3 regions of the Actinoallomurus acanthiterrae genome follow, and region 3 is predicted to be linked to each of the others. Evidence: riboswitches for the same ligand, from Rfam matches in the RefSeq annotation. Region 3 holds a riboswitch; each other region holds the start of a gene.
What was found. A riboswitch is a leader RNA that binds a small molecule or an ion and turns the genes downstream of it on or off. The one in region 3 is predicted to bind thiamine pyrophosphate.

Region 1: another riboswitch for thiamine pyrophosphate. It lies ahead of tenA (thiaminase II); the one in region 3 lies ahead of ACYVF7_RS58835 (purine-cytosine permease family protein).
Region 2: another riboswitch for thiamine pyrophosphate. It lies ahead of thiC (phosphomethylpyrimidine synthase ThiC); the one in region 3 lies ahead of ACYVF7_RS58835 (purine-cytosine permease family protein).

Annotation. Positions count from the first base shown of each region.
Region 1 is NZ_BAAHCO010000001.1:7,771,754-7,778,033, forward strand. Features, by position in the region: gene ACYVF7_RS36645 (PhzF family phenazine biosynthesis protein) at 26-679, opposite strand; gene ACYVF7_RS36650 (hypothetical protein) at 704-1,768, opposite strand; gene ACYVF7_RS36655 (GNAT family N-acetyltransferase) at 2,079-2,525, shown strand; TPP riboswitch at 2,627-2,725, shown strand; gene tenA (thiaminase II) at 2,779-3,459, shown strand; gene ACYVF7_RS36665 (LamG domain-containing protein) at 3,474-5,237, opposite strand; gene ACYVF7_RS36670 (hypothetical protein) at 5,689-6,280, shown strand, end outside.
Region 2 is NZ_BAAHCO010000001.1:4,718,121-4,724,400, forward strand. Features, by position in the region: gene lanKC (class III lanthionine synthetase LanKC) at 1-410, opposite strand, end outside; gene ACYVF7_RS22680 (MCE family protein) at 617-1,903, opposite strand; gene ACYVF7_RS22685 (acyl-CoA dehydrogenase family protein) at 2,154-3,383, shown strand; TPP riboswitch at 3,574-3,688, shown strand; gene thiC (phosphomethylpyrimidine synthase ThiC) at 3,677-5,284, shown strand; gene ACYVF7_RS22695 (MFS transporter) at 5,459-6,028, opposite strand; gene ACYVF7_RS22700 (isocitrate lyase/PEP mutase family protein) at 6,116-6,280, shown strand, end outside.
Region 3 is NZ_BAAHCO010000001.1:12,456,278-12,462,557, forward strand. Features, by position in the region: gene ACYVF7_RS58825 (ATP-binding protein) at 1-133, opposite strand, end outside; gene ACYVF7_RS58830 (sensor histidine kinase) at 305-2,170, opposite strand; gene ACYVF7_RS58835 (purine-cytosine permease family protein) at 2,488-3,816, opposite strand; TPP riboswitch at 3,807-3,922, opposite strand; gene ACYVF7_RS58840 (rhodanese-like domain-containing protein) at 3,948-4,286, opposite strand; gene ACYVF7_RS58845 (SSI family serine proteinase inhibitor) at 4,329-4,832, shown strand; gene ACYVF7_RS58850 (Fpg/Nei family DNA glycosylase) at 5,104-5,964, opposite strand; gene ACYVF7_RS58855 (CapA family protein) at 6,213-6,280, shown strand, end outside.

The DNA.
Region 1 (6,280 bases), 4.7 Mb from region 3:
TCGTCCTGGAGCGGATGTCCCGGACTCAACGGACCGGTTCGGCGGGGCGGACGCGGCCGCCGACCTCGATCAGTCCGTCTGGCTTCGGAACGGTCGAGATCTGCGAGCCACGCCCCTGGGTGACGGTGAGGGCCCGGCCGAGGCGGGCCGTCAGCAGCAGCGCCGCCGCACCCGTCGCCTCGTCCTCGGTGATGCCGTCATCACGTCCGGGAAAGGCCCGCGCCCGCACCCGCCCGGCCGCCTCGTCCTGCCACGCCCATGCGTAGATCCACTCCCCCTGCGGCGGCACCGGCAGCGCGTCGACCTCGGCGGCCGAACCGTACCGCCGCAGCGTGCGCGGCGGCACCCACTCCGCCGGCGCCTCGATCCAGGCCCACGCACCGTCCCGGCGGGCCCGGACCCGTCCGGCCGGGGTGATCAGCGCGGGTACGCCGAGCAGCCAGGCGGTGCCGACGCACGGATGCCCCGCGAACGGCATCCGCAGCGTCGGCGTGTAGATGTCGATGACGCCGCGCTCGGGGTCGTCGACGAACACCGTCTCGCTGAACCCCAGCTCTCGCGCGAAGGCCTGACGCTCGGCCTCCGAGGGGACGCCGGCCCCGTCGCGGACGACCCCGAGCTCGTTGCCGTGCCGGCCGTCAGGCCCGCAGAACACACGCAGTACGTCGTACTCGATCACCCGCGCAGTGAACCACACAGCCCCTCAGGACTCCGTCGGCCTCTGGACACCGACACCCGATGGCCGGCCCGTCAGCGACGATCCCGGGGCAGGAGCGCCGGACCTGAGGCGGCGGAGTTCCGTCGTGATGACCCAGGCGACGAGCAGGTCGATGGCCAGGTCGGACAGCGCCGCGAACTGGTTGATCGTGAACTTGAAGAACTGCCCGGCGAGGATGTCGAGCAGCACGGTGGCGTTGAACACCCGGAAGGCCGTCACGCGACCGCGGCGCAGCCGCCCCAGGCCGTACGCGCCCAGAGCGGTCGACACGACCGCGCAACAGGCAACGGCCGCGACCGCGCCTGTCTCCCGTTCTCCGGCGCTCGTCACAATGAAGTCGTCGGCGATCACTCCGGTGAGGGTCAGGGCCCCCTGTGCGACGAGGTAGCCGACGGCGACGCGGAGAACGACGCGGTGAGTGACCAGCCGCCCGACGACGGAACGGGCGCGGGCGACCGCCGTACGTACCGGGCGCGGGGCGGCAGGCCGCCGGTCGGGCGCCACCGCGAGGAGGTCTGACAGCGCGGCCCGAGCCTCATCGTCCACCTCCTCGATCAAACGCACCGCCGCGCGGCGTTCCTGCGGCGTCAGTCCCGAGGTGATCCCGGCCAGGGCAGCGGAGGCGGCGTTGGCCGTACGCTCGCGCGGGGTGAGCGATGTCCGTCCGCCGACCCACTGCGTGAGGATGACGAGCGCGGCGAAGGTGAGGTAGATGAGCCCGGCGGCCGGGCGGTAGAAGTAGCCGGTCTTGTTGACCAGCTTGCCGATCTCGTCGATGAACAGGCCGAAGCCCACGCCGCCCACCACCGTGGCCCACATCCGCGCCGACCGGCCGAGGAAGGCCACGGCGATGACCACGCCCGCCGCCATCAGCAGGCCGCCCCACAGGGCGTGGGCGATGTGCAGGTTCCCGCTGCCGACCTTGGGATAGCCGGCCTGCGCCAGACAGGCGCGGGTGACGAGCACGGTGGCGATCCCGGAGAGGACGAACCCCCGCAGATACGACGCCGCGTTCGCCGCCCGGACGAGCCCGAATCGGTGAATCGACACTCCGGTCTGTTCCCTCCGCATGGCCCGGTGATCGGAAGCGTGGACGCGGCGCCTCCCGATCTCTCCTCGACGGTTCACGCTACGGGCGCACCGGCACCCGAGACACTGCCGCCAGCCCCCGATCCGCACGTACGGACAGCCCCAGGTCCGACGCCGGGCCGTCACTGGTCCTTCGCTGCTGCCGTGAAGTGGCCGTGTCCCGGAGGATCGCAGCTCCCTACGCTCGGGCATGTGGGCCTGTCCTCGCCGACCAGGCCGTACGTAGGGAGCGTCCGTCGACGTTCGGCTTGCTCGACCCGGCAGGAGACCGATGATCACCATCCGCAAACTCGTTCCGTCCGACAGGGCCGCCTGGGAAGACCTGTTCCGCGGATACATCGACTTCTACGAGCGCGTGGAACCCGCCGAGATGTACGAGCAGGCGTGGCGCGAGTTCCTGGCGGACACGCGCATGCACGCCCTCGGCGCGACGCTGGACGGCCGGCTCGTCGGCATCGTGCACTTCCTCGCTCACGCCAGCACGTCGATTCCCAACGCCGACGTCTGCTACCTGCAGGACCTGTTCACCGCGCCGGAGGCCCGGGGCATGGGCGTGGGACGCGCCCTGATCGCGGCCGTGACCGACTGGGCCAAGACCCACGACTGCGCCCGGGTGTACTGGCACACCCACGAGTCGAACGCGACGGCGCGGCGCCTGTACGACCAGGTGGCCGAGAACCGTGGCTTCATCCAGTACCGGATCGACCTCCCACGCTAGGTGCGCGCGCTCAACGGGCGCCGACCGTCCGTACGTGAGCGCCACCGACCCGCAGGGCGGTGGCGGCGGGTGGTCATGACCGGCCGGTTGTTGTTACGGTCGGCGGTGACGCGGGGTGCCCGGGGCGTATCCGGGCTGAGATCACACCCGTCGAACCTGATCTAGTTCGGACTAGCGAAGGGACGTCACCGGTGACTCCTGGTGTTGCTCGAACGTCCTCGTCGCGCCGTCCGGTGACCGCTGAGAGGACCCGATGTTCTGCGACGACGTGTGGAAGCGCTCGGCCCGCCTGATCCGCGCGATCCACGAGCACCCGTTCAACACCGCCCTCAGCGCCGGCACGCTCGACCGTGAACGGTTCGCGTTCTACATCGTGCAGGACGCCCGCTACCTAGAGGCGTTCTCCCGGGCGCTCGCGGTCGCGTCCGCCCGGGCCACCGACACCGAGGACGCCGTCTTCTTCGCCGAGAGCGCGCACGCAGCGCTGGCGGCGGAGCGTACGCTGCACGCCGGCTACATCGAGGAGTTCGGACTGACCGCCGACGACCTGGCGGGCATCGACACCTCCCCCACTTGCCTCGGCTATTCGTCGTTCCTCCAGGCGACGGCCCTCGCCGACCCGTATCCGGTGCTCGCGGCGGCCGTGCTGCCGTGCTTCTGGGTGTATCAGGACGTCGGCAAGGCCCTGCTCGAGAACACGGCGGGCGTCGAGGACCACCCCTACCGCGCCTGGATCGCGACCTACTCCGACCCGGCCTTCGCCGAATCGACCGAACGCGCCAAGGACATCACCGACCGCCTGGCGGCGACGACCGACGCGGCCACACGAGAGAGCATGACCCGCGCCTTCTTCCGCGCTACCGAGTACGAGTGGATGTTCTGGGACAGCGCCTGGCGCCGCGAAACCTGGCCCACCTCACAGTGGCTCACCTGATTCGCGCTCCCCGTTCAGGAACCCATCGCGTTGATCTCGTCGTCCGTGAGGACGCCTGTGAACGCCTGAACGTCATCGATCCCACCTGGCCAGAAGTCGGTTGCGGCGCCTTTGGCCTTCGCCGCGCCGATGTCGAATCGGCCGCCCGCGTTCCAGGGCACTGCGATGGAGGTCTGCGCCGCACGATCGCCGTCCACGTACAGACGGATCTTTTTCGCCGCCGGGTCGTAGACGCCCACGAGGTGATGCCACTGCCCGTCGACCATGGCCGGATTCACGCTGTACGTGTCGGTGGACGTCGCGCCATCGGTGTCGGCCGCCGAGATTCCGAACGACCAGTAGCCGGTACCGTCGACCACCCGATAGCCGAGCCGGAAAGCGCTTCGGCGGGAACCGTTCTGCGCCAGCGCGGTCGCATCCCCACTGGGAGTCTTGGCGAGCCGAACCCACGCCGCGACCGTGAAACCGCTGTCCGTCCGAAGAACCGGGCCGGTCGTCACGGCGTGTTCCTTCTTCGCGTCGTCGAGGTCGAGCGCACCGCCGATCTTTCCGTCGGCGGTCCAGGCGTCGGCAGAGTTGAGCGTGGCATCGTGGGCGCGTCCGCTGGAGTCCGTGACGGTGGTTCCGGAACCACCGTCGCCGGGCCAGTACCCCTCCCGTACGACCGGCCGGTTCGCCAGATCCGCGATGCCACCGGTCGAGCCCTCGATGCCGTCGGGCTCGGTTCCGAACACGACACGGTCGTAGATTCGGACGTCGTCGAGATCGCCGTGGAAGGGGTTGCGGAAAGCGCTCTTCTCCAGGACCCTCCCGATCTGCAAGGCCCCCGTCGCGTCCCACGGCGAGGTGACCGACGCCCGGCCGGACTGCGGAGCGCCGTCGACGTAGAAAGTCAACTGTCGGCTCGGCGCGTCGTAAGCCCCTGCGAGGTGCGTCCACCTGTTCAGCCGGGCGGGCGCGTCCGCGACCACAGGCACCTCGACCGCGCCGTCGGCATCGGCCGAGTGCCGGCTGAACACCCAGGTCTTGTACGACGGCGAGTAATAGATCTGGAACCCACTGGCCCTACTGCCCGCCTGGCTCACCGCCGTCGAATAGTGGGTGGCATCGGCCAGTCGTGCCCATACGGATACGGTGAAGCTCTTGTCCGTGTGCACCGCGGACGACGCCGTGGCCGCGTGGTCACCGTTGCCGTTCAGACGGAGCGCCTGATCGACCCGGCCGGAGACTCCCGGCGTACCGCCGACCAACGTCGCGGTGTTGTGGCCCGCAGAATCGACCAGATCCGTGCCACGTGCCTCGTCGAGTTTCCACCGACTCACCGGGCCTGCGGGTGAAGCGAGGCGGAATTCGAAGATTCCGGGGTTGAGGCTACGGTTGTTCGCCTGGTCGTAGCTGAATACGTACAAGCGGTAGCTGATGTCCTGCGTGAAGGGCACGGTAAGGGTCACCTTCGCCGTGCCGTCGGCGTCGGCCGTCACGGACGGCGCGCCTCCGGCTCCGGCCTCCGTCTCGTCGTTCCACGCGTATTGGTACCTGGTCACGCCGGTGGCGCCGTTCGGGGCGAATGTGAACGTCGCCGTTCGCCCGATCGCGTCGTTGCTCTCTCCTGAGTCGAGATCCTTCAGGTCGGACGTGACACTGGGTGCCGACTCCGGCACGGACATGTGTACGCCGCTCGGCCTCGCGGTCACCGCCGCGTCGGCGGTGACGCCGTTCGCGACCGACAGCAGTGACATTGCCAGGACGACTCCGAGCACGCCCGTTGCCATCTTCATCACGCGCGAGACCCCCTGAAATGGAATGTAAATAAAACGCAAAGACCCGGACGGAACCTAACACCGGCAAGATCACACGAATAGCCGGCGCGATGTTACGTAAATCACACTCGGCTTCTCGCTATTCACTGGGACAACCGATGATCTGCCGTTATCCGCGCAGCCACTCCACAAGAAGGCCGTACGCGACCGAGTGTGGCCACATCGAGAGTTGCCGAAGCGGAACATAAAGCCCTCTTCCGACTACGAAGAGCAACGGCTTGGGAAACGAATCGCACAGCCGATTCGACCGAAGGACGCCCGCTCTACAACCCGTCCGGATGCCGGCGGAGGACGTCGGCGTCGAGTGCCCCCACATGACCGCTTTGCCCCGATAAGATTTGCGCAACGACGCTCTGGGTGGAGGTCGGGTTGGGGGTCGCCCTCGCGGCGATGGACGGGGAGGGTACGCGTGGCCGGGCAGAAGACGCCGGACGACGATCCGAACACAGAGACTCCGGCCGACGACGAGTGGTCTTCTCCTCCCCCGCCTCCGACCTGGGGGCCGGATCCGGCTCAGCCGCCACTGCCGCCCTGGGCCATGCCCGCCCCGCCGTCGTACGGCGCCGCGCCACCGGGCCTGCCCGGTTCGCCGCCGTACGAGCCGCCGCCGGAGAGCACTCCAGCACCACCGCCCTACGGCGCGCAGCAGGAGACCGAGGGGCCGACGCCGCGCGACGCGACGTGGCAGGAGCCGCCGGAAACCCAGGAATGGGCGCCGCAGCCGCAGGCCGACCCGTGGCGGATCCCGCCGCAGCCGGTCTGGGACCCTGCGGTGGACCCCTCCCCTACCGAGCCTCACCCCCCGTACGGCCCGGGTGAGCAGGAGCCGCCGCGCTTCCCCGCGTACGACGCGGGCGGAGGGGACCGGCCGGCCGCCCTGGACCTGCCGCCGTCCGCGACGGTGCCGCGGTCCACCCCGCGGCCGCCCGCCGTACCCGGACGCGACCCGTGGACCTCGGGTGAGAACACGACGGTCCGGTTCGACGAGCCGTGGCGCACGG
Region 2 (6,280 bases), 7.7 Mb from region 3:
GGCCCGCTGATCCCGGACAGCTCCTCCGTCAGCCGCCGTAAGATCCGCAGCGCGCAGTCGTCCGTCGGCGGGTACAGGGTGCAGAACTTGCCGCTCTGCACCCTGTTGGCGTGCTTGCCGTGCGCGTGCAGGAACATCTCGCGCCCGGCCAGGTGCTTGAACGGGACACCCGACTCGGCGCACACCTTCGCCACCACCGCCAGCACGAATTGCGCATTGGGCAGGGAACTGGACACGTGCACCTTCCACCCCTGATCGGGGAGGACGAGACCGGGCGGGCCCCAGTGGGTCCACGCGCCCGAGTCCCGCCGCGTCCAACCGGCCGGCATGGGGCCCGCTGCGTAGCGCGGACCGGGATCGGCGGTGTCCCAGGGCGCGTAGTAGTCCGGGTCCGCGATCAGGAAGGACATGTCCAGTGCCACTCAACCACTCCTGACCGGTCGAGTCCGAGCTCACGCGGGAACAGGGCGACGGACATGGGTCTCTCGTCATGGCCGAGCCGACGAGAGATGATCTATGCGCGTCTGTCCGAGTATCGCCCACCGGTGGCCTGGATCGACGGATCTGTCCGACTTTGGCCGCGCGGCCGGAAAGAGGCCGAGGGGGCGAACGCGGCTCAGCCGGGGGACGGGGGCGCCAGGATCCCGCCGAAGGTCGGGTCCGGGTTGGCGCTCGTCTGAGTGGTCTTCTTGGTCGTGCCGCCCTTCCCGGCGGTACGCGCGGAGCCGCTGCCGTAGGCGTCCGGCGGCGGAGGCACCACGTCGAAGTGGGTCGTGGCCGCCGTCAGCCCCGACAGATCCAGGCCGATCTTGCTGAGCGGGGCGCCGAGCGCGTTGAGCGGCTTGAGCAGCGTCTCGCACTGCTTCGGCGGCGCGCCGAGGGAGTACGCCAGCGAGCAGAGCCACATCGCGATGTTCTGCGACTGCATCAGGTTGAGCCGGGAGTGCAGCGTGCCGTCCTGGTAGTCGTAGACCTGCATCGCGTTGGTGGCCGCCACCGGCGCCTTGTCCAGGAACTGCTGCAGGGCCTGCTTCTCCTTGACGAGGATGCCGGTCACCTGCGCGAGACCCTGGACGTTCGCGGCGATCTGCGTCTTGTTCTCCTTGACGAACGCCGAGACCTCCTGCAGCGCCACCGTGAGGCTCTTCAGCGCGGCCCGCAGCTCGGTCCGTTCCGCGTTGAGCGTGCCGGAGACGGTCGCGAGGTTCTCCGAGAACGCCCGGATCTGCCGGTCACTCGCGGCCATCGCCTGGGTGATCTTCGCGAGGTTGCGTACGGTCTGGCTGGCGTCGCCGCGGTTGTCGGCGAGGATCCGGCTGACCTCGGAGAGGTCCTGGAGGGTCTGCTTGAAATTCTCGCCCTGCCCGTTGAGGGTCTGCGCGCTCGACTTCAGCAGCCGCGACAGCGCGCCGTTGGCGTTGGCGCCCTGGGGTCCGAGGGCCTTGGCCAGATCGTTGACCGACTGGTTCGCGTCGTCGAGTTCGACCGGCACCGCCGTGCTCGACAGCGACAGCGTGGCGCCGTTCTTGAGGGCCGCCCCGCCTCGATAGACCGGCGTGAACTGGATGTACCGGTCGGCGACCAGCGACGGAACGATGATGACGGCCTGGGCGTTCGCGGGGATCTTGCGCTTGGCGTCGTACGCCATCCCGATCTCGACCATGTTGCCCTTGGGCGTCACGCTGGTGACCTTGCCGACCTTCACGCCGAGCACGCGGACCTCGGTGCCGCGGTAGACACCGGTGGCGCGCTCGAAGTAGGCGGTGACGTGCGTCTGCTCGCCACTGGGCCAGAAGACGGCGGCAAGCGCGGCGACCAGGACGACGGCCAGGACGGCCGCGCCGAAGGCGAGCACTCGGGTGGGGCGGGCGTCCCGACGGCGGGGGGAACCGGGCAGACCCACTCAGACTCCCGTTCTATCGGGCGACCAGGGCCACGGGGGCAGATTGCGAAATAAGTTACCTCTTACCTCGTACAGACGGTACCGCTTGTTACAGCCTCGTGACTCTCATGGCACGAAGTCAATCTCCTTCCGGGCGTAATGTGACACTTGCCACCCTGTTACCGCCGGTAGCACTCCGGCCGCTAGGGTGAGCTGGACAACGGGTCCAATAGCGTGCCCGCCGCCCGGGCCGGCCGTGAACGGAGGAAACATGTCGGACGACGGCGCCCCGGCCTTCTCACTCGAGCTGAACGAGGATGTACGGGCGGTCCAGGAGTGGGTCCACGAGTTCGCCAGAGACGTCATCCGCCCCGCCGGCCAGGAGTGGGACGAGCGCGAGGAGACGCCCTGGCCGATCCTCCAGGAGGCGGCCAAGATCGGGCTGTACTCCCTCGACTTCTTCGCCGAGCAGTGGATGGAGCCGTCCGGCCTCGGCATCCCGGTCGCGTTCGAGGAGCTGTTCTGGGGAGACGGCGGCATCGGCTTGTCCCTCGTCGGCTCCGGCCTGGCGGCCGTGTCCGTCGCCGCCACCGGCCTGCCCGAGCAGATCGGCGAGTGGATCCCGCAGATGTTCGGCACCGCCGACGACATCAAACTCGGCGCGTTCTGCGCCTCAGAACCCGACGCCGGCTCCGACGTCGGCTCGATCCGCACCCGGGCGGAGTACGACGAGGCCAAGGACGAGTGGGTGATCAACGGCACCAAGACGTGGGCCACGAACGGCGGCATCGCCAACGTTCACGTCGTCGTCGCCTCCGTCGACCCCGAGCTCGGCACCCGCGGCCAGGCCAACTTCATCGTGCCGCCCGGCAACCCCGGCCTGTCCCAGGGCCAGAAGTTCAAGAAGCACGGCATCCGCGCCTCCCACACCGCCGAAGTCATCCTCGACAACGTGCGCGTGCCGGGCTCCTGCCTCGTCGGCGGCAAGGACCGGCTCGACGAGCGACTCGCCCGCGTCCGCGAGGGCAAGCGCGCCGCCGGCCAGGCCGCCCTGCGCACCTTCGAGGCCTCCCGCCCCACCGTCGGCGCCATGGCCGTCGGCATCGCCCGCGCGGCGTACGAATACGCCGTCGACTACGCCCGCGAGCGCGAGCAGTTCGGCAAGAAGATCGGTGACTTCCAGGCCGTCGCCTTCAAACTCGCCGACATGAAGACCCAGATCGACGCCTCCCGCCTCCTCGTCTGGCGCGCCGCCTGGATGGCGCGCAACGGCAAGGAGTTCGCCAGCGCCGAAGGCTCGATGGCCAAACTCCACGCCGGCGAGACCGCCGTACGAGTCACCGAGGAGGCCATCCAGATCCTCGGCGGCAACGGCTACACCCGCGACTATCCCGTCGAGCGCTGGCACCGCGATAGCAAGATATTCACCATCTTCGAGGGCACGTCGGAGATCCAGCGCCTCGTCATCGGCCGCACGGTCACCGGATTGCCGGTCCGCTAGCGTTTCCGCAGGTCAGGCGCATTGCGAGTGGCTGTCTGTGCTGGGTTTGATCACGTTGCACGGTGATCAGCGATTGCTTGTCAGACCCCATCGTTTCCTGTCGGTTAGCAATCCGCGGACCGTACAACCGCAACGTCGTTACTTCATGACCCGGGGTTGCGGCGAGGAGGCCGTTTCGGGTTAGGGTCGGCACGACGAACGCGGGAGCCCGGCGCACCGGGCTGAGAGGGCGGCTGACGCGGCCACCGACCGCTAGAACCTGACCGGGTAATGCCGGCGTAGGGAGTTGTTCGATGGCCTCACATGCCCGTAAGACCTATCTCACCGGCTCGCAGCCGGACATCCGGGTGCCGATGCGCGAGGTGCACCTCACCAACGGCTCTGTGGTCGTGCTCTATGACACTTCAGGGCCGTACACCGATCCGGGATACGTCGCCGACCTGAACCGTGGCCTGCCGAAGTTGCGAACCGCGTGGCGTTCCCCCGGCACCGAGCGAGCCGGCGGCATCACCCAACGAGCACGCGCCCGGCGCGGCGAGATCACCCCGGAGATGGAGTTCGTCGCCGTGCGCGAGGGCGTCACTCCCGAGTTCGTGCAGGACGAACTGGCCCGTGGCCGGGCGGTCCTGCCCGCCAACGTGAACCACCCGGAGAGCGAGCCGATGATCATCGGCCGGAACTTCCTGGTGAAGATCAACGCCAACATCGGCAACTCGGCCGTCGGCTCCTCGATCGACGAAGAGGTCGAGAAGATGCGCTGGGCGACCCGCTGGGGCGCTGACACGATCATGGATCTGTCGACGGGCCGGCGGATCCACGAGACCCGCGAGTGGATCCTTCGTAACTCTCCGGTGCCGGTCGGCACTGTTCCGATTTACCAGGCGCTGGAAAAGGTCGGCGGCCGGCCGGAGGCACTGTCGTGGGAGGTCTTCCGTGACACGGTGATCGAACAGTGTGAACAAGGCGTGGACTACATGACCGTGCACGCCGGCGTCCGGCTGGCGCACGTGCCGCTGACGGCCCGCCGCAAGACGGGAATCGTCTCACGCGGCGGGTCGATCCTCGCTGCCTGGTGCCTCGCCCACCACGAGGAGAACTTCATCTACACCCACTTCGGTGAGTTGTGTGAGATCTTCGCTTCCTATGACGTGACCTTCTCTCTCGGCGACGGGCTGCGGCCCGGCTCCATCTATGACGCCAACGATGAAGCGCAGCTCGCGGAGTTGCGGACGCTGGGAGAATTGACGAACGTCGCGTGGGAGTACGACTGCCAGGTGATGATCGAAGGGCCCGGCCACGTTCCCATGCATAAGATCAAGGAGAACGTCGACCTGCAGATGGAACTGTGCTCCGAGGCGCCGTTCTACACGCTGGGACCACTGACCACCGACATCGCGCCCGGCTACGACCACATCACCTCGGCCATCGGCGCGGCGATGATCGGCTGGTATGGCACCGCGATGCTGTGCTACGTCACGCCGAAAGAACACCTGGGCCTTCCTGATCGCGACGACGTGAAGGCGGGTGTGATCGCCTACAAGATCGCAGCGCATGCCGCCGATCTGGCCAAGGGACATCCCGGAGCGCAGGCATGGGATGACGCGTTGTCCGACGCTCGCTTCGACTTCCGGTGGGAGGATCAGTTCAACCTCTCCCTCGACCCGGACACCGCGCGGTCATTCCATGATGAGACCCTCCCTGCCGCACCGGCGAAGACCGCGCATTTCTGCTCGATGTGCGGTCCGCACTTCTGCTCCATGAAGATCACCCGAGATGTGCGTGCCTACGCTGAAGAGCACGGCATGCCCGAAAGTGAAGCTCTGACCGCCGGAATGCGGGAGAAGGCCGAGGAGTTCGCCCAACGAGGCGGCCGCATCTACCTGCCCTTGACGGAGGGATAAGGCACACTTCTCGGAGCGAGACCGTCAGCAACCGGCCGCGACACCGAATGGCCCGACGTTGAACCAATGTGCGGGAGGGTCGGGCTTGAGCGGCATGGCATCTGCGCCCGGAGTCGCATTGCGTTCCAGCGGGAAGTCTCAGGGCGCGGCGGCCACCCTCCGCCGGCTCGGCGATCAGATGGCCTCCAGCCGGACGTCGTTGGTCTTGGGGCCGAGAAGGGCGACGCTGAGGCTCATCAGAGTGATCAGCGCCGCGCACAGAAGGTACAGCGCCGCAGCCCCTAGTGCGTACAGTGCGGTCAGGGATACGAACGGCAGGACCGCCGCCACGAGGCGGGAGAGTGCGTAGGAACGGCCGATGACGGTGCTGCGGACGGCTGTGGGGAACAGTTCCGCGCTGTAGGTTCGGGAAACCGTCGCCTGGATGACACTGAGCAGCGCGGTGAGCGTGCCGGCGACGACCACGAGCCACCCGCTGCTCGCCATGCCGAACACCGTGCCCACGACGGCGACGCCCATGGACGAGACGATCGTCAGGGTACGGCGCTGGACGCGGTCGGCGATCGGCATGAGCAGGAGCGACCCGATTGGGTAGCCGAGCGCGGTCAGTGCCGTGTAGCCGAGGGAGTGCGCGACATCGAAGCCCTTGTGCAGCAGCACGAGCGGCGCGATGGAGGCGAACCCGTAAAATCCGACCGGGCCGAGCGTCTGGATCAGGCAGGCCAGGACCGTCCGCCCGAGCATCGGCGGGCGCGACAGCCGGGGCCGCGCCGAAAGCGCCGGCCCGCCCGGCGCGTCGTCGGCCTTCTCCCGCCGCGGTTCGAGCGGCGCGTGGCGACGTTCCGGGCGCGGCAGAGCGAGATGGCCGAGCGGGCCCGCATGATCACCGGCGTGCTCGGCGACGTCCCGCTGATCGCCGACGCCGACACCGGGTACGGCGCGCCGCTCAACGTCGTGCGCACCGTCCGCCAGCTCGAACGCGCCGGAGTCGCTGCC
Region 3 (6,280 bases):
CCGCGTCGTCCGCGACCTCCTCGTACACACCGGACGCGAGCAGGTCGGCGCACAGGCGCTTTCGCACGCCCGAGACGCTGGACGGCGCATGTGGCAGGAACACGACGCTCGACACCCTCACCTCCCCGGGCACTGGCTCCCGGATACTCCCCGTTACGTGGTCACCCCGGTTACAACCGAAATGCCCGCTTAAAAAACCTGGAAACCGCGCCACAGGAATCTGTTACCAACACCACGTGTAACTGTGACCTCCGCCACGCTGCGAAGATCAGCCCATTTGAGCGGTATGCACCAGTATGACCTGTCACACAGAGTCACCAAATCGGGGGAGGGTGAAGCGCATGGAGGTGCCTCCCAGCCCGTCCGCGCGCGGGTGCGCGGAGACGTCGCCCTGCTGCGCGCGGGCCAGCCGGCGCACGATGTACAGCCCCAGTCCGAGGCCCCCGAAACGGCGGCGGTCCCCCGCCTCGCCCTGCACGAAACGCTCGAAGACGCGCTCGCGATCGCCGGCGGCGATCCCGATCCCGTCGTCCTCCACCGTCACGACGATGGCGTCGCCGTCGACGTCCGCACGGACCGTGATGACGCCGCCTTCCGGTGAGTACTTCACCGCGTTCTCCAGCAGCTGGCCGACGATGATGTCCGTCGCCATGGAGTCACCGAGGGCCGACGGCAGGTCCTCGGCGATCTCCAGCTCGACCAGGTGACGCTCGGACACGCCGCGGAAGCCGTACGCCGCGCCGCGCAGCAGCCGCCCCAGGTCGAACGGCTCACTGGTGACGCTCAGCCCGTTCGGCACCGCGCGGGAGTACAGCAGGTTGTCGACGAGACGGCCGAGGGCGTCCGCGCGGTCGGCGATCGTCGCGACCGCGCGCCGCCGGTCGGCCTCCTCGAGCTTCTCCCACCGGTCGACCAGCGTCTTGGCGAACCCCTGCACGACCGTGATCGGCGTGCGCAGCTCGTGGCTGGTCATGGACAGGAAGAGGTCCTTGGCCGCTTCGAGGGACTTGGCCTCGGTGACGTCACGGAAGTCGACGACCACCTCGTCGTGGCCCTCGATCGCGGTGTGCAGGACGTTCAGCCAGGTGCCGGACTCCAGCTGGATCGTCGACTCGCCGCCCGGAGCGGGCAGCGCGAACGGCAGCGGCCGGCCGATGACGTCCTCGGAGGCCAGGCCGGTGATCGCGTGCGCCGCGGGATTCCACCGCTGGACGACGCCGTCGCGGTCGAGCACCGCGATGCCGTCCGCGCTGGCCTCGATCACCGCCCGCTCGTGCCTGCGCTGCCGGACCACCTCGGCGTAGTTCATGGCGTTGCCGAGGACGACGCCGGCGTGCCCGGCGAACAGCTCGAGGAGCTCCAGCTCGATGTGGCCCGCCTTGCGCCGGGAGAACAGGGCGTACAACGCGCCGTACGGGCTGCCCTGGATGTTCGAGATGCCCACGGCGATCGTGTGCAGGCCGTCGAGCTCGGACCAGATCAGGTCGCTGAGGCTGCGCGTGTCGGCCGTGGCCAGCATGACGGTACGGCCGGAGCGCAGCAGCTCGCCGACGAGGCTGGAGCGGAGGTCGGCGGTCGCCCCGCGCAGCCGCCGGGGCAGCCCGGTCATACTGACCAGCCGCAGGGTGTTGGTGGCCTGCTCGATGACGACGAAGCCGGCGGCGTCCGCGCCGGTGAGCTCGATGAGACCCGACGTGACCCGGTCGAGGACCGCCGGGAGCTCCAGCTCGGTGTTGAGGTCGGCCACCACGTCGTTGAGCCGCCGCACGAGACGGATGCGCTCGGCGGTCTGGTGCTGAACGGCCTCGTCCTCCCGCACCGGGCGGTAGAGACCGATCCAGCCGAGGAACTCACCGTCCTCGCCGCGCATGGCGCTGGCGACCGCCCGCGTGTCGATCAGCCGGCCGTCGCGGTGCAGCCGCCGGGTGAGGAACGAGATGTGGCCGCCCTCGCGGACGCGTTCGAGCACGGCGCGGTGCTCCGCGGTGTGCTCCTCGGGGACGACGCGCAGCGGCCGGCCCAGCACCTCTTCCGCGGTCCAGCCGAACATCCGCTCGGCCGCGGGGTTCCACAGCCGTACGGTCAGGTCGGCCCCCAACGCGATCATCGCGTCGGCGGAGGATGCCACCGCCGCCCGCATCATCGCGTCAGACGAGCTCACGCGGCCCATAGTGCCACCCGCGTCACGTCCCTATGCGAAGGTCAGCACCAATCCGCACTTGCGGCATCGTTTCTGGTTGGGCGCGGTCTGCACCCAGTCGTGATCACACTGCGCCATCGTGATCGCCTCCCGCCACTCCGTACCCCCATCATGACGGGCGCGACGACGCCGTGACGTGCGATTCAGCGTTCTTCCCCGACCGGCTCGCCCCGACCGGCTCACCCCGCGACCAACCGACCCCGACCGACCTCCCGGCCGACCCCGACCGACCTCACGGCCAACCCCGACCGACCTCACGGCCAACCCCGACCGATCTCCCGGCTGTTTCACCGGCGAATGAGACCGATCGCGCCGGTGACCGCCGCCGCGACGGCGAAGGACAGGAGCGAGGCGCTCATCCAGTCCGCCGGAGTGAAGTGCAGCGCGCTCTGCGCGTGCGTCCACATCCGCGACCACCACCCGACCTGACCGGGGTTGATGAGCTGGTACGTCGCGATGCCCGCCACCCACGCGACGACCATCCCCCAGCGGGCGGGCGCACGGTCGGAGACGTTCCAGCCGCGCCGTCCGGTGAAGCAGAAGAAGTCCACGGCCAGCACGCCGAGCATCGGCACGAACACCGACCCGATCAGCGTGAGGAAGCCCGAGTAGTTGTCCATGTTCAGGACGAGGGCGAGCAGCGTCGTGAGGGCGCCCAGGGTGACGGTGAGCAGCCGCCGGTCCACGCGGGGCACGAGGTTCTGGATCGAGACCGCGGTCGAGTAGACGTTCGCGAACGACTGGTCGACCTCGCGCAGGACGAACACCGCGAAGAACAGCGTGCCGAGGGCGACGTGCTGGAACGGCCCGAACACCTTGGACGAGTCGCCGGCGACCAGGGCGAGCGCCAGCAGGCCCAGGACGTACGCGACGACCTGCGTCAGCCCGTACGCCACGCTCGCGGCGCCGAACGACGCCCGCTCGGAGCGGGAGTGCCGCGTGTAGTCGGCCGCCATGGGCACCCAGGAGATGGAGACGGCCAGCGCGGCGTCCGCGCCGATCCAGAAGTGGCTCCACGACCCGTGGGTGAGGTTCGGCAGGGGCTGACGGACGAGTTGCACGTAGAAGTAGGCGAGGGCCAGGACGACCGCCGCGGTGACGTACCGGCGCAGGACCCGGACGGAGCCGAGCGGCCAGATGGTCAGCACGGTCGTGACCACGCCCGCGACGATGACGTACGCCCAGTGCGGGCCGCCGCCGACGAGTTCCTTCGCCGCGCCCGCGATCGTGACCAGCTCGAAGGTGCCCCAGCCGATCATCTGCAGGATGTTCATCACGGTGGGGACGTACGAGAGGCGCGTCCCGAACAGGCCGCGCAGCATCATCATCGCGGGGACGCCGGCGCGGGTGCCGGACACGGCCGCCAGCCCGAGCATGATCCCGCCGATCGCGGTGCCGACGACCATGGCGACGATCCCGCCGACGATGGGCAGCCGGGGGTTGCCTTGGGCGTCCGGGGCGAGCACCGAGTAGGCGCCGGAGAAGGCGAGGAGGCTCACGCCCAGGTTGGCCCAGAAGGCGCTCTGGTCCCAGAAGCTGAGGACCCTGGGGGCGGGCTGGTCGAGGGTGTACGGGGCCTCGTTGTCGAGTGGACGTTCGTCGACGGCAGTGCTCAAGGCACACTCCCTACGCCGGCATTACCCGGTCAGGTTCGAGCGGTCGGCGGCACTGCGTAGCCGCCCTCTCAGCCCGGTCGTCGCCCGAGCTCCCGCGAGGTCTGAACTTTTCCGCCGTTAATGTACCTCGGTCAGGCGACGTATGGCTCGCTGCCCGATTCACTGACCATCGGACGGCCCGCCGCGACCCAGGCGTGCATGCCGCCCGAGACGTTCGCGGTCTTCCAGCCGGCGTTGTTGAACGCCGCGACCACCGACGCCGACCGGGCCCCCGACCGGCAGATGACGAAGACGTCATCGCCGGTGGGCACCTCGGACGCGCGGGCGCCGAGCTGACTGAGGGGGATGTGGATCGCGCGAGGCGCGTGCCCGGCCTGCCATTCGTCCAGTTCGCGCACGTCCAGGAGGTATGCGTCGTCCGGAACCTTGGCGACCTCAACCGCGGGAACCTGGTCCCTGAAAGCATTCACAAGTTAACGGAACCACGAGCCGACGCCCGGCGTCGAATCGTCATGAGGCAATCTCTAACCAGACTGGGACCAGCGGCCGTCGCCATCCCCGGCATCGCCGCCGCCGCCCTGTTGCTGGGCGGTTGCGGCAGCGGGCAGGACAACGCGACGGTCAAACCGAGCGGACCGTCCACCACTGGATCATCGGCCACGCCGGGGCCGGGGCAGGCGGGAAAGACCCGGCTGACCATCACCGTGCGCGAGTCGCAGACGTCGCAGCCCAAGACGCACACGCTCACCTGCGACCCCGTCGGCGGCGACCTGCCCAAGGCCAAGGAGGCGTGCGCGGCCCTCGCCACGGCGGGTGTGGCGGGCAAGGACCCGTTCGCGCCGACGCCGAAGAACGTCATGTGCACCCAGATCTACGGCGGCCCGGAGACGGCGACCGTCACCGGCACGTGGAACGGCAAGAAGGTCGACTCGACCTTCAGCCGTAAGAACGGCTGCGAGATCAAGCGGTGGGGCACCCTGGGCCTGCTGTTCGGCCCGCACCCGCCGGTCCGCTGAGCACGGACCTCCGACGCTCCGGCAGGGCCGCGGCCGTCCGCTGACACGGTCGACGGCGGCCCGCCTGGAGGGCTGACTCCGCTTCCTTACGGCAGCGGCCTGCCAGGAGAAGTGACCCCGCTTACGGCAGCGGCCTGCCAGGACGGCGGCCGCCCGCCGAGCACGGTCCACGGGGATCGCGCCATAGTGCCTTTCGCCCCCGGATGCGCCGCTCGCGTCGCCGTCGGCAGCGCGGACCAGGGCGGCGTCCATACCCGGGTGGACGCGCGGCTCACTTGAGCAGTCGGGACATCCGGCGGTCCGCCAGGGGCTTGCCGCCCGTCTGGCAGGTCGGGCAGTACTGCAGGGCGGAGTCCGCGAACGACACCTCTCTGATCGTGTCGCCGCACACCGGGCACTTCTGACCTGCCCGGCCGTGCACCCGCAGGCCCTCCTTCTTCTCGCCCTTGAGGTCCTTGGCCGCCAGGCCGCGGGAGCGCTCGACGGCATCGCCGAGCGTGCGGACGATCGCGTCGTACAGCGTCGCGACGTCCTCGTCCGTGAAGCTCGCCGCCAGCTTGAACGGCGACATCCGCGCCACGTGCAGGACCTCGTCGGAGTAGGCGTTACCGATGCCGGCGATCACGCTCTGGTCGCGCAGCAGTCCCTTGATCTGGGTGCGCCGGCCGTCGAGGATGCCCTTCAGCGTGTCCATGGTGAAGCCGTCGGCGAGCGGATCGGGGCCGAGCGACCGCACGCCCGGGACCTCCGCGGCGTCGCGTACGACGTAGACCGCGAGCCTCTTCTGGGTGCCCGCCTCGGTCAGATCGAACCCGGATCCGTCGTCGAGGTGCACCCGGAGGGCCAGCGGGCCCTTGCCCGGCCGAAGCGGCGCCGACGGCAACGCGTCCTTCCAGCGCAGCCAGCCCGCCCGGGCCAGGTGGATGACCAGGTGCACGCCGTCGACGTCCAGGTCGATGAACTTGCCGTGGCGCGCGACCCCGGTGATGGTCAGGCCGTTCAGCGCGGTGATCGGCGGATCGTACGTCTTCAGCGATGAGATGGCGGCCACGTCGATCCGCGCGATCGCCCGCCCGACGGCGTGCTCGCGCAGGAAGGCGGCGAGGGACTCCACCTCCGGCAGCTCCGGCATGGTCCCAGGGTACGGCTCCGTCCACAGGCTGTGGACGATCGCCGCAAGGCAGCCCAGGAGGACGTCGCCGCAAGGCAGCCCGGGAGAACATCGCAGCCAGGCCGCGCGGGGGAACATCGCCGCCAGGCCGCCCAGGAGAACATCGCCGCCAGGCCGCCCGGGAGAGCCGTGCCTCGGTCGTCGGGCGGGACCTTCGGCCCTTGGCCCGGCGCGGCCCGCGCGGCGATCCTGATGGGGGGGAGTCCGGCGTGGCCATCACCGTCGCCCTGGGCGGCGACACGATGCTGGGACGCGGGGTCGCGGAGCGAATCGCCGT